DNA from 2 places in the Streptomyces sp. NPDC045287 genome. Region 2 is predicted to be linked to the other one. Evidence: predicted binding sites of a transcription regulator. Region 2 holds the regulator's gene; the other holds the start of a gene.

Region 1 (5,728 bases), on a different contig from region 2:
AAGAACGGGACCAGCGCCTCGTAGTAGGCCGTCACGTACTCCAGGGACTCCCCCCGCTCCCAGACGACCACCGGGTACACGTCCGCCCGCGCCAGGTCCTCGGGCCCGACCCCCTCGACGAGTCGCTCGACGGGGGTGCCCCGCAGCGCCTCGGCGGCGGCCCGGACCCGCTCGGGCGTCAGGTAACGCGGCGGGGTGTAGCCCCAGTCCTCGGCGTCCGGTATCGCGTCCTCCCCGAAGACGACGTCGACGGGGAAGCCGATCCGCGACAGCAGGAAGTCCAGCGCGTGCCACGCCTTGTCGGTGTCGAGGCACCGGGCCTCCGCGTCACCGCCCCCGCCGCCCAGCTCGGCCTCGACCAGCTCGTCCACCCGCTCCTGCGCCCACTGCGGATCCCCCAGTGCCCGCTCGAACTCGTCGGCGGTCAGCCTCACGTACTCTCCGATCATGCTCATGAGCGGATCGTAGGCGCCGCCACTGACAGCGCCGCCGGGTGCGAAGGGCTCCGGCCGCCCGGCGATCACTCCGGGCGGAGCCGTTTCCCCGGAGGACCCGGCGGGGGCCGGGCGGGTCGGCGCCGGGGCCCGGCGTACGGGCCGCCGCGGGGGTCAGGGCCGCGCGCGGTCCATCAACCGGGCGAGGGGAGTCGCAGGAGCCGCTCCAGGCGCGAGCCGCCGCCGGTCGCCGGGCACGTGCCGCGCGCCCGCGGGGGCGTGCGGACCGGCCACGGCTCCACGGTGGGGGTGACCAGGATCCCCGCCCCGGCCAGGTGGCGCCCGCCGCGGCGAAGGGCGTCGACGTCACGGTGAACGGGTACGCGGCCGGGGCGGCGGGGGAGGCGGGTCGGCGGTGCCGGCAGCCCGCCGAGGACCCGCCCCGGGACGGTCCCGGCCGACAGGGTGACCGCGCACCTGTCGAGGACGCGGGCCCGGGCCGCCCCGGTGAAGCCGAGCGGGATGCCGGTGAGGACCTGAGGCGCCAACAGCGCGGCGCCCGCGTCCCGCACCGCGCGGGCCAGGATCGGCACCGGCGCGTTCGGCGCGCGCCCGCACGCCGGGGAGGGGGCGGTGAACATCAGGACGCCCAGGAGGTGGGCGCTGTGGTAGCCGCGTACGCCGCCCGGGCGCGCCCCGCGGGCAGCAGGGCGTAGTACGGGATGCGGGCGCCGACGGCCGGTTCTGCCCGCGCGTCGTCGGTGCGCAGGTCCGCCCGCAGGGTGGGGATGCCGACGTTCAGGATCGCGCTGCCGACGTTCGCCGTGAGCCCGCCGGTCGGCAGTGTCAGCGGCAGGCCGCGCCGCCCGCGCGAGGACGCCCGGCCGCCGGGGGAGCGGCGTCCCCGTCCGGCCCGGCGGGCGCGCCGGTCCGGCGGACGCGCCCCGCGCGCGACGACCTCCACAGGACCGGGTTTCGCAGCAGCTCGCTCCGGGCGCGCCCCGCGCGCGTGAGGCCACCTGCTGGACGGTGTCCTCACCGAGGCCGCGGAGCCGCGCGCGTGAGGCCGTCCGTCCGGACGTACCCGCGCTTGGGGCAGTCGGGGAGCGCGTCCCGCGCGCGTGAGGTCGTCCGTCCGGCGCTGCTCTGGAACGTGCACGCGAACGCCGTCGTGCTCCGCGTACCACCGCGACCGGCTTCGTCGACACCGCCGTTGGGGCCGTCAGCACCGGCCGTGGCGAACGCCGTGCGAGAGCACGGTACGGCGCCGCCCGCGGTCCCGCCGGTGGACGGCCGGGCGGTCGGCGGATCGTCCGGAGGCCCGCTCCCCCTGGCCGTTTCCGACCCGGAACCGGCTGCGCGCGGGCGGGCCTTCACCGCCCCGCCGCGAACTCCCGCGCGGGCGAGGGCGGTGCGCCGCGACCCGCGGGAGCCGGCCGGCGACCGGGTGTCGCTCCCGTACGGACCGGCGGGCCGGCGGGTTGACGGCCGGGCGACGGCCTGCCGGGTGACGGCCCGACAGGCCGGCGGGTCGACGGACCGGTGGGGTGGATGTGGTGGGGGCCGGTGATCGCTCAGAGCGAACAGGCACGGGGAACACCGGAGGGCTCAGGAGCATTGAGTCTGTGTAGCTCAACTTGACTGCCGAAGGGGAGATCATGGCTTCGACGTCCGAATCGCTCACCCTGCCCGTGCTGCCGCTCGACGGCGAGGTCGTGCTGCCGGGCATGGTGGTGCCGCTGGATCTGTCCGACAACGAGGTGCGCGCCGCCGTCGAGGCCGCCCAGGCCGCCGCGCGGGACGGGAGCGGCAAGCCGCGGGTGCTGCTGGTGCCGCGGGTGGACGGGACGTACGCGGGGATCGGCGTCCTCGGCACGGTCGAGCAGGTCGGGCGGCTGTCCGACGGCGATCCCGGAGCGCTCATCCGGGGCCGGGCACGCGTGCGGATCGGGGCCGGGACGACCGGGCCGGGCGCCGCCCTGTGGGTGGAGGGCACCGTCGTCGACGAGACCGCGCCCGACCCGCTGCCCGGCGCCGTCACCGAGCTGGTCAAGGAGTACAAGGCCCTCGCCACGAGCTGGCTGCGCAAGCGCGGCGCCTGGCAGGTCGTCGACCGCGTCCAGCAGATCGACGACGTCTCCGCCCTGGCGGACAACTCCGGGTACTCCCCCTTCCTCACCACCGCCCAGAAGGTCGCGCTGCTGGAGACCGTCGAGCCCGTCGCGCGGCTGAGGCTCGCCACCGAGCAGCTCCGCGACCACCTGGCCGAGCAGGACGTGGCGGAGTCCATCGCCAAGGACGTCCAGGAGGGCGTCGACAAGCAGCAGCGCGAGTTCCTGCTGCGCCGTCAGCTCGAAGCCGTGCGCAAGGAGCTCCGCGAGCTGAACGGCGACGACCCCGACGGCGGCACGGACGACTACCGGTCCCGCGTCGAGGGCGCGGACCTGCCGGAGAAGGTCCGCGAGGCCGCCCTGAAGGAGGTCGACAAGCTGGAGCGCGCCAGCGACCAGTCCCCCGAGGGCTCCTGGATCCGCACCTGGCTGGACACGGTCCTGGAGATGCCGTGGAACGAGCGGACCGAGGACCGGTACGACATCCGCGGCGCCAAGGAGGTCCTCGACGCCGAGCACGCCGGGCTGGAGGACGTGAAGGAGCGCATCACCGAGTACCTCGCCGTCCGCAAGCGCCGCGCCGACCGGGGCCTCGGCGTCGTCGGCGGGCGGCGCGGCGGCGCCGTGCTCGCGCTGGTGGGGCCGCCCGGCGTGGGCAAGACGAGCCTCGGGGAGTCCGTCGCCCACGCGATGGGCCGCAAGTTCGTGCGCGTCGCGCTCGGCGGCGTACGGGACGAGGCGGAGATCCGCGGCCACCGGCGGACGTACGTCGGCGCCCTGCCCGGCCGGATCGTCCGCGCCGTCAAGGAGGCCGGGTCCATGAACCCCGTCGTCCTCCTCGACGAGATCGACAAGGTGGGCTCCGACTTCCGGGGCGACCCGGCCGCGGCCCTGCTGGAGGTCCTCGACCCGGCGCAGAACCACACGTTCCGCGACCATTACCTCGAAGTCGAACTCGACCTCAGCGACGTCGTCTTCCTCGCCACGGCGAACGTGCTGGAAGCCATCCCCGAGGCGCTCCGCGACCGCATGGAGCTGGTCCGGCTCGACGGCTACACGGAGGACGAGAAGATCGTCATCGCGCGCGACCACCTGCTGCCCCGCCAACTGGAGCGGGCCGGGCTCGACCGGGACGAGGTGGTGATCGAGGAGGCCGCGCTGCGCAGGCTCGCCGGCGAGTACACCCGCGAGGCCGGTGTGCGCAACCTGGAGCGGTCCGTCGCCCGGCTCCTGCGGAAGGTCGCCGCCCAGGCCGAACTGGGCGACCGGGAGCTGCCGTTCACCGTCCGCGAGGACGACCTGCGCGACCTCATCGGGCGGCCGCACCACGTGCCCGAGTCCGCCCAGGACCCGGCCGAGCGCCGTACGTCCGTCCCCGGCGTCGCGACCGGCCTGGCCGTCACCGGCGCGGGCGGCGACGTGCTGTTCGTCGAGGCGTCCCTCGCCGACGCGGAGACCGGCGCGGTGGGGCTCACCCTCACCGGGCAGCTCGGCGACGTGATGAAGGAGTCCGCGCAGATCGCGCTCTCCTTCCTCCGCTCCCACGGCGCGGAGCTCGAACTGCCCGTCACCGGCCTCAAGGACCGCGGCGTCCACATCCACTTCCCCGCGGGGGCCGTGCCGAAGGACGGGCCGAGCGCCGGGATCACCATGACGACCGCCCTCGCCTCCCTGCTCAGCGGCCGGCTGGTGCGGACGGACGTGGCCATGACCGGTGAGGTGTCGCTGACCGGGCGCGTGCTGCCGATCGGCGGCGTCAAGCAGAAGCTGCTCGCCGCCCACCGGGCGGGGATCACCACGGTCGTCATCCCGAAGCGGAACGAGGCCGACCTCGACGACGTGCCCGCCGAGGTCCTCGACAAGCTGGAGGTCCACACGGTGACGGACGTCCGGCAGGTCCTGGACATCGCCCTCGCCCCCGCGACCGCCGGCGCCGGGTCGGAAGCCGGGTCCGACGAGGCGGCTCCGGCGGCGCCCGTGGCCGCCTGATCCCCGCGCGCCGATCCGTACGGGCCCGGAGGAACCCGTACGGGTCGGCGCGGCCGGTCTGTGACGGGCCGGCCGCTCCGCCACGGGCACCGGCCGACCGCCCGGGCAACCGCCCGACGCGGGCCGACCGCACGAGTGCGGATCTGCCGGTCGACCGGCCGCGGACTTGCCGTTCGGCCCGACGCGGGCCGGCCGCACGGGTGCGGACCTGCCGGTCGACCGGATACGGGCCGGCCAACCGGATGCGGACCGTCCGTCCAGGCGAAGATCGGCCGCCCGGGCGCGGACCTGCCGTCCGGCCGGACGCGGACCGGTCGGCCCCGGGGCGTCGGCGCGCCGGGGCTTTTTCCGCGCCGCTGCGGCTCCGTGCCGCCGCCGCGCACGGATTCCGTCGGGGCGCGCAGCGCCTATGCTGAGGGCGCTCCAGAACGCCTGAGTGGGGTCCGGCCGTATGAACCGTTCAGCAGTGCACGTGATGATCGTCGATGACGAGGACCTGATCAGAGAGGGCCTCCGGCGGATCGTCGACGGGTTCGACGGCACGCGCGCCGTCGCGGCGTGCACGGGTTCTGAGGCGGCGGTCGCGGCGCGCGAGCACCGGCCGGACGTGGTCCTGCTCGACGTCCGCATGCCCGACCGGGACGGTCTGAGCGTCCTCGCGGACCTGCGGGCCCTGCCCGATCCGCCCGTCGTGGCGATGCTGACCACGTTCGACGCGGACGAGCACCTGTCGGCGGCGCTGCGCGGCGGGGCGGCCGGGTTCCTGCTGAAGGACACCGCGCCCGAGCAGCTCGAATACCTGATCAAGGAGCTGGCGGCGGGTGGCCGCGTCATCGCGCCGAAGGTCGCCCGGACGGTCGTCGACGGTTATCTGCGCGCGCAGGGCGGGGAGCCGGAGCACCGGCGGGCCGCGCCCGGCGTCGGCCCGCGGGCCGACGAGCTGACGCCCCGGGAGCGGGAGGTCCTCGTCCTCCTCGCGGAGGGCCTGTCCAACTCCGAGATAGCGCGGCGGCTGCTCATCGGGACGACCACGGTGAAGGACCACGTCAGCACGGTGCTCGGCAAGCTGGGCGTGACGAACAGGGTGCAGGCGGCGGTACGGGCGCACCAACTGCGGCTCGTGCGGTGAGGTGGCGCCGCTCGACCGCCGAGCGGGTCCTCGTGGCCGCCGCGGTGGCCGAACTCCTCACGGTC
Region 2 (5,728 bases):
GTACGCGGCCGCCCTGCGTGCCGGCCGGATAGCCCGCTCCGAGGTTGGCGCGGCGCCCTGCCTCATCGACCTCGCCCTGCTGCATCCGGATCCGGACGATCCGCAGTGGCTTCGGCCCGTCCCTCCGTCCATCGCCCTCAACCAGCTGATACACCCCATCGAGCGGGAGATCCAGCAACGACGGCAGCGGGCGCTGTCATTGGCCGATGCATTCGAGCCGTTCATGACGATCCCCGCGGCGGCCCCCAGCACGAGCGACGCGATCAACGTCCTCGAAGGACTCGCCGTCATCAACGCCGAACTCGACCGCGTGACGGACGAGTGCGCGGTCGAACTCCTCACCATCCAGCCCGGCAGCGGACGCAAACCCGAGACTGTCAAGGCCGCCCTGCGCCGGGTGGAGCCCCTCCTCGGCCGCGGTGTCCGAATGCGGACCCTCTACCAGCACACGGCCCGGCACCACTCGGCGACCATGGGGTACGTCGAGCGGATCACGCCGTACGGGCTGGAGGTGCGCACGCTGGAGGAGATCATCGACCGGCTGATCATCGTCGACCGCAAGGTCGCCTTCATCCCGGCCCGCAGCGACCGCCAGGTCGCGCTGGAGCTGCGGCACGAGGGGCTCGTGCAGTACCTCGTCGGCGTCTTCGAGCAGTTCTGGTTGCACGGCATCCCCTGGGAGGAGGAGGTCGTCGCCTACACGCCCGCCCTCAACGGGATAAGCGGCATCCAGCGCTCCATCGCCAAGCTCCTCGTCGAGGGCCACGTCGACGAGGCCATCGCCCGCCGCCTCGGCATGAACGTCCGCACCTGCCGCGCCCACATAGCCAAGCTCGCGTCCACGCTCGGCAGCGGCAGCCGCGCCCAGCTCGGCTACCTCATCGCCCGGTCCGGCATCCTCGACCAGGAGCCCGGCCAGGGGCAGGACCAGGAGCAGGTCCGCTGCCACGACTGACGGCCCCCGACCCGGGCGGCCACCCGGACCCGGCGCACCCACCCGGCGGCCTTCCGGCCCCGGCGCGTCACAGCCCCGGCGCACCCGTCGCTCCAGAGCGTCGCAGCCTGGTGCACCCAGCCGCCCCGGCACTCCGGCACCCGCCACCCCGGCGCGTCGCCGCCCCGCTACGCGCCGCCCTCCGGCGTCCAGGGCGTGACCTCCACGGCGTCGGTGGTGCCCAGGTCCAGCGGCCCGTCGTGCGGGGCGACCGTCTGAGCGGCGGCCCCCCGGCCGGGCGTGACCCGCAGGTACGCGCCGTTCGTCGCCGTGACGTCCGACCGCGTCACCGTGTTCCGCCACAGGACCCCCGACCGTGCCCGCTGCCCCGGCCGCAGCACGAACGTCGAACGGGTCGCCCCGCCGTCCACCGCGTCCGTGCCGAGGCGCACGGTCACGTCGAGCTCCTCGCGCTCCGCGTCCAGTACGGCCACCTCCGGGTAGCCGCTCACCCCGAACGGCCGGCCGCCGCAGTTGTCGAGGAACACCGACAGCGCCCGCAGCCCCAGGGCGGCCTCCGTGGCCCCCAGCGTGACCCGTACGCCCGACTCCGGGCACGCGCCCGCCGAGGGCCCCGCGGGCGCGGAGAGGCCCGGTACGGGTGCCGAGGGCGACGGGGACGCCGCGTCCGGCGTCGCCCCGCCCGCCGAACACCCCGCGGTCACCACCGTGACCACCGCCGCGGCCGTGACCACCGCGCTCCCCCTCGTACGCATCCCCGGATCATCGCACGGGAAAGGCCCCCTCCTCGGAGGGGGCCTTCCAGGTCCTGCCGGCGCTTCCGGGCGCTCGCCGCCACGGGGCACGGGAGTGCGGGACTACTCGCCGCCGCGCTTTCCGGCCGGCCGCCACACGACCAACGCACTGGTCTGCTGCACGTCCTGATAGGGCACCAGGTCCCGCCGGTACGAGGCGTGCACCTGCGCCTCGCGCTGACGCATCGCCACCGCCGCGCCCTCCAGGGCCGCGGTCAGCTCGGCCACCCGGGCCTCCAGCGCGGTGACCTGGTTCTCCAGCTCGATGATGCGCTTGATCCCGGCCAGGTTGATGCCCTCGTCCTGCGACAACTGCTGCACCTGCCGGAGCAGCTCGATGTCGCGGGCCGAGTAGCGCCGGCCCCGGCCGGCCGTACGGTCCGGGGAGACGAGCCCCAGGCGGTCGTACTGGCGCAGTGTCTGCGGGTGCAGCCCGCTGAGCTGCGCCGCCACCGAAATGACGTACACCGGGGTCTCGTCGGTCAGTTCGTACGGGTTGCGTCGGCGTGCGTCCATTGCCTCAAGCCCCCTTCGCGGCCTGGAACAGCTCCGCCCGCGGGTCCTCTCCCGCGGTAGCTTGACGGTACGTCTCCAGGGCCTCGCGCGCCTTGTCGTTCAACTCCTTCGGCACGGCGACCTCGACCGTGACCAGCAGGTCGCCACGCGTGCCGTCCTTGCGGACCGCGCCCTTGCCCCGGGCCCGCATCGTACGGCCGTTGGGCGTACCGGCGGGGATCTTCAGCGTGACCGGCGGTCCGCCGAGGGTCGGCACCCTGATCTCGCCGCCGAGCGCCGCCTCCACGAACGAGACGGGCACGGTGACGGTGAGGTTGTCGCCCTTCCGGCCGAAGACCGGGTGCGCGCCGACGTGGACGACCACGTACAGGTCGCCGGGCGGGCCGCCCCGCTCGCCGGGCGCACCCTTGCCGCGCAGCCTGATCCGCTGCCCGTCGGAGACCCCCGCCGGGATGCGGACCTGCATCGTGCGCGAGGACTTGGCGCGGCCACTGCCGTGACACACCTCGCACGGGTCCTGGGCGATCAACCCGCGGCCCTTGCAGTCCACGCACGGGTCGGTCAGCGAGAAGCCGCCGCCCGAACCGCGCGACACCTGGCCGGTGCCGACGCACGTCGGGCAGACCCGCGGCGTGCCGTGCTTGTCGCCCGTGCCGGAACAGGCCTGACAGGGCTGCTGGCTGGACATGCGCAGCGGGACGGTGGCGCCGTCGACCGCCTCGGTGAAGCTGAGCGTCACCTCGGACTCGACGTCCTGACCGCGGCGCGGCTGCGTCCGGGTGCCCGTGGCGCCGCCCCGGTTGAACAGGCCGCCGAAGACGTCCCCGAGCCCGCCGCCGAAGCCGCCGGCGCCGCCCGCCCCGCCCTGGCCGCCGAACAGGTCGCCCAGGTCGAAGTTGAACGTGCCGCCCGCGCCACCGGGCCCGGGCCGGAAGCCGCCGTTGCCGAAGAGGGCGCGCGCCTCGTCGTACTCCTTGCGCTTCTTGGGGTCGCCGAGGACGTCGTTCGCCTCGGAGATCTCCTTGAAGCGGGCCTCCGCGGCGGTGTCGCCCTTGTTGGCGTCCGGGTGGAACTCGCGGGCGAGCTTCCGGTACGCCTTCTTGATCTCGGCTTCGGTCGCGTCCTTGGGGACGCCGAGGACCTTGTAGTAGTCCTTCTCGACGAAGTCCTTCGTACTCATCGACGTCCCTCCTCCCGGACGATCACTGCGTCAGCCCCGGGGCCGGCGGTCCTGCGACCGCCGGCCCTGTGGCTGTCAGCCCTCCTCGGGGCCACCGTTCTCCTCGTCGGCCGACTGCTCTTCCTTCGGAGCCGGCGCGGCACCCGGCTGGGGCTCGGCGACGGCGACACGTGCGGGACGGATGGTCCGCTCGCCGATCCGGTACCCCGGCTGGAGGATCGCCACGCAGGTCGTCTCGGTGACGTCCGGCGCGTACGAGTGCATCAGCGCCTCGTGCACGGTCGGGTCGAAGGGCTCGCCCTCCTTGCCGAACTGCTGGAGGCCCATCTTCGCGACGACGGTCTCCAGCGACTCGGCGACCGACTTGAAGCCGCCGACCAGCTCGCCGTGCTCCCGCGCCCGGCCGATGTCGTCGAGCACGGGCAGCAGCTCGCTCAGGAGGTTCGCGACGGCGACCTCCTTGACCGCGACCCGGTCCCGCTCGACCCGGCGGCGGTAGTTCTGGTACTCGGCCTGGAGCCGCTGGAGGTCCGCGGTGCGCTCGGCGAGCGCGGTGCGGGCCTGGTCCAGCTGGGCGGTCAAGCCGACGGACTGGTCCGTCTGGTTCGCGTCCCCGGCCGGGGCCGCCGCGCCCTCCTCGACGGGAGGGTTCTCGGCGGCCTCGACGGCGTCGTCGGAGGTGGCGCCGGAGGGGACGTCGGGCTTCTCCTCGAAGCCCGGGGTCTCCTCCGTCATGCGGCCCCACCCTTCGGCTTCTCGTCGTCGACGATTTCGGCGTCGATCACGTCGTCGTCGGCCTTGGCGCCCTCGGCGCCCGCCTGGGCACCGCCCGCCGCCTGGCCGGCCTGCGCGTCGGCGTACATGGCCTGGCCGAGCTTCTGGGAGACGGCCGCGACCTTCTCGGTGGCGGTGCGGATCTCCGCGGTGTCCTCGCCCTTCAGCTTCTCCTTGAGCTCGTTCACCGCCGCCTCGACCTCGGTCTTGATCTCGCCCGGGACCTTGTCGGCGTTGTCGGTGAGGAACTTCTCGGTCTGGTAGACGAGCTGCTCGCCCTGGTTGCGCGTCTCGGCGGCCTCGCGGCGCTTGTGGTCCTCCTCCGCGTACCGCTCGGCCTCCTCACGCATCCGGTCGACCTCGTCCTTCGGGAGCGAGGAGCCGCCGGTGACGGTCATCTTCTGCTCCTTCCCGGTGCCGAGGTCCTTGGCGGTGACGTGCATGATGCCGTTGGCGTCGATGTCGAAGGAGACCTCGATCTGCGGGACGCCGCGCGGGGCCGGCGGGAGACCGGTCAGCTCGAACATGCCGAGCTTCTTGTTGTACGCCGCGATCTCGCGCTCGCCCTGGTAGACCTGGATCTGCACGGACGGCTGGTTGTCCTCCGCCGTCGTGAAGATCTCGGAGCGCTTCGTCGGGATCGTCGTGTTGCGCTCGATCAGCTTGGTCATGATGCCGCCCTTGGTCTCGATGCCGAGGGACAGCGGGGTCACGTCGAGGAGCAGGACGTCCTTGACCTCGCCCTTGAGGACACCGGCCTGGAGCGAGGCGCCGATCGCGACGACCTCGTCCGGGTTCACGCCCTTGTTGGCCTCCTTGCCGCCGGTCAGCTCCTTGACGAGCTCGGCGACGGCCGGCATGCGGGTCGAGCCGCCGACGAGGACGACGTGGTCGATCTCGGAGAGCTGGATGCCCGCGTCCTTGATCACGTTGTGGAACGGGATCTTGCAGCGCTCCAGCAGGTCGGCGGTGAGCTGCTGGAACTGGGCGCGCGTGAGCTTCTCGTCCAGGTGCAGCGGGCCCTCGGCGGACGCCGTGATGTAGGGGAGGTTGATCGACGTCTCGGTGGACGAGGACAGCTCGATCTTCGCCTTCTCGGCGGCCTCGCGGAGGCGCTGGAGTGCCATCTTGTCCTTGGAGAGGTCCACGCCGTGGCCGCTCTGGAACTGCTTGACCAGGTAGTCGACGACGCGCTGGTCCCAGTCGTCGCCACCGAGGTGGTTGTCGCCGTTGGTGGCCTTCACCTCGACGACGCCGTCGCCGATCTCCAGCAGCGAGACGTCGAAGGTGCCGCCGCCGAGGTCGAAGACGAGGATCGTCTGGTCGTCCTTGTCGAGGCCGTACGCCAGGGCGGCGGCGGTCGGCTCGTTGACGATGCGCAGGACGTTCAGGCCCGCGATCTCGCCGGCCTCCTTGGTGGCCTGGCGCTCGGAGTCGTTGAAGTACGCCGGGACGGTGATGACCGCGTCCGTGACCTTCTCGCCCAGGTACGCCTCGGCGTCCCGCTTC

Evidence for each region. Region 2 encodes HspR, which represses chaperone genes until heat shock. Its sites were predicted from a motif close to TTGAGNNNNNNNNNCTCAA; they were not measured.
Region 1: lon (endopeptidase La) is a predicted target of HspR. The motif match lies at 2,052-2,070, and genes of this name have one in related genera.

Annotation. Positions count from the first base shown of each region.
Region 1 covers NZ_JBWKJG010000004.1:280,645-286,372, reverse strand. Annotated here, with positions in the region: gene AC07D6_RS09555 (YfbM family protein) at 1-455, opposite strand, end outside; gene AC07D6_RS09550 (hypothetical protein) at 629-1,075, opposite strand; gene AC07D6_RS09545 (hypothetical protein) at 1,075-1,398, opposite strand; gene lon (endopeptidase La) at 2,093-4,534, shown strand; gene AC07D6_RS09535 (response regulator) at 4,986-5,663, shown strand; gene AC07D6_RS09530 (sensor histidine kinase) at 5,660-5,728, shown strand, end outside.
Region 2 covers NZ_JBWKJG010000030.1:41,098-46,825, forward strand. Annotated here, with positions in the region: gene AC07D6_RS31700 (helix-turn-helix transcriptional regulator) at 1-955, shown strand, start outside; gene AC07D6_RS31705 (DUF4232 domain-containing protein) at 1,123-1,710, opposite strand; gene AC07D6_RS31710 (heat shock protein transcriptional repressor HspR) at 1,813-2,265, opposite strand; gene dnaJ (molecular chaperone DnaJ) at 2,270-3,445, opposite strand; gene grpE (nucleotide exchange factor GrpE) at 3,521-4,180, opposite strand; gene dnaK (molecular chaperone DnaK) at 4,177-5,728, opposite strand, start outside.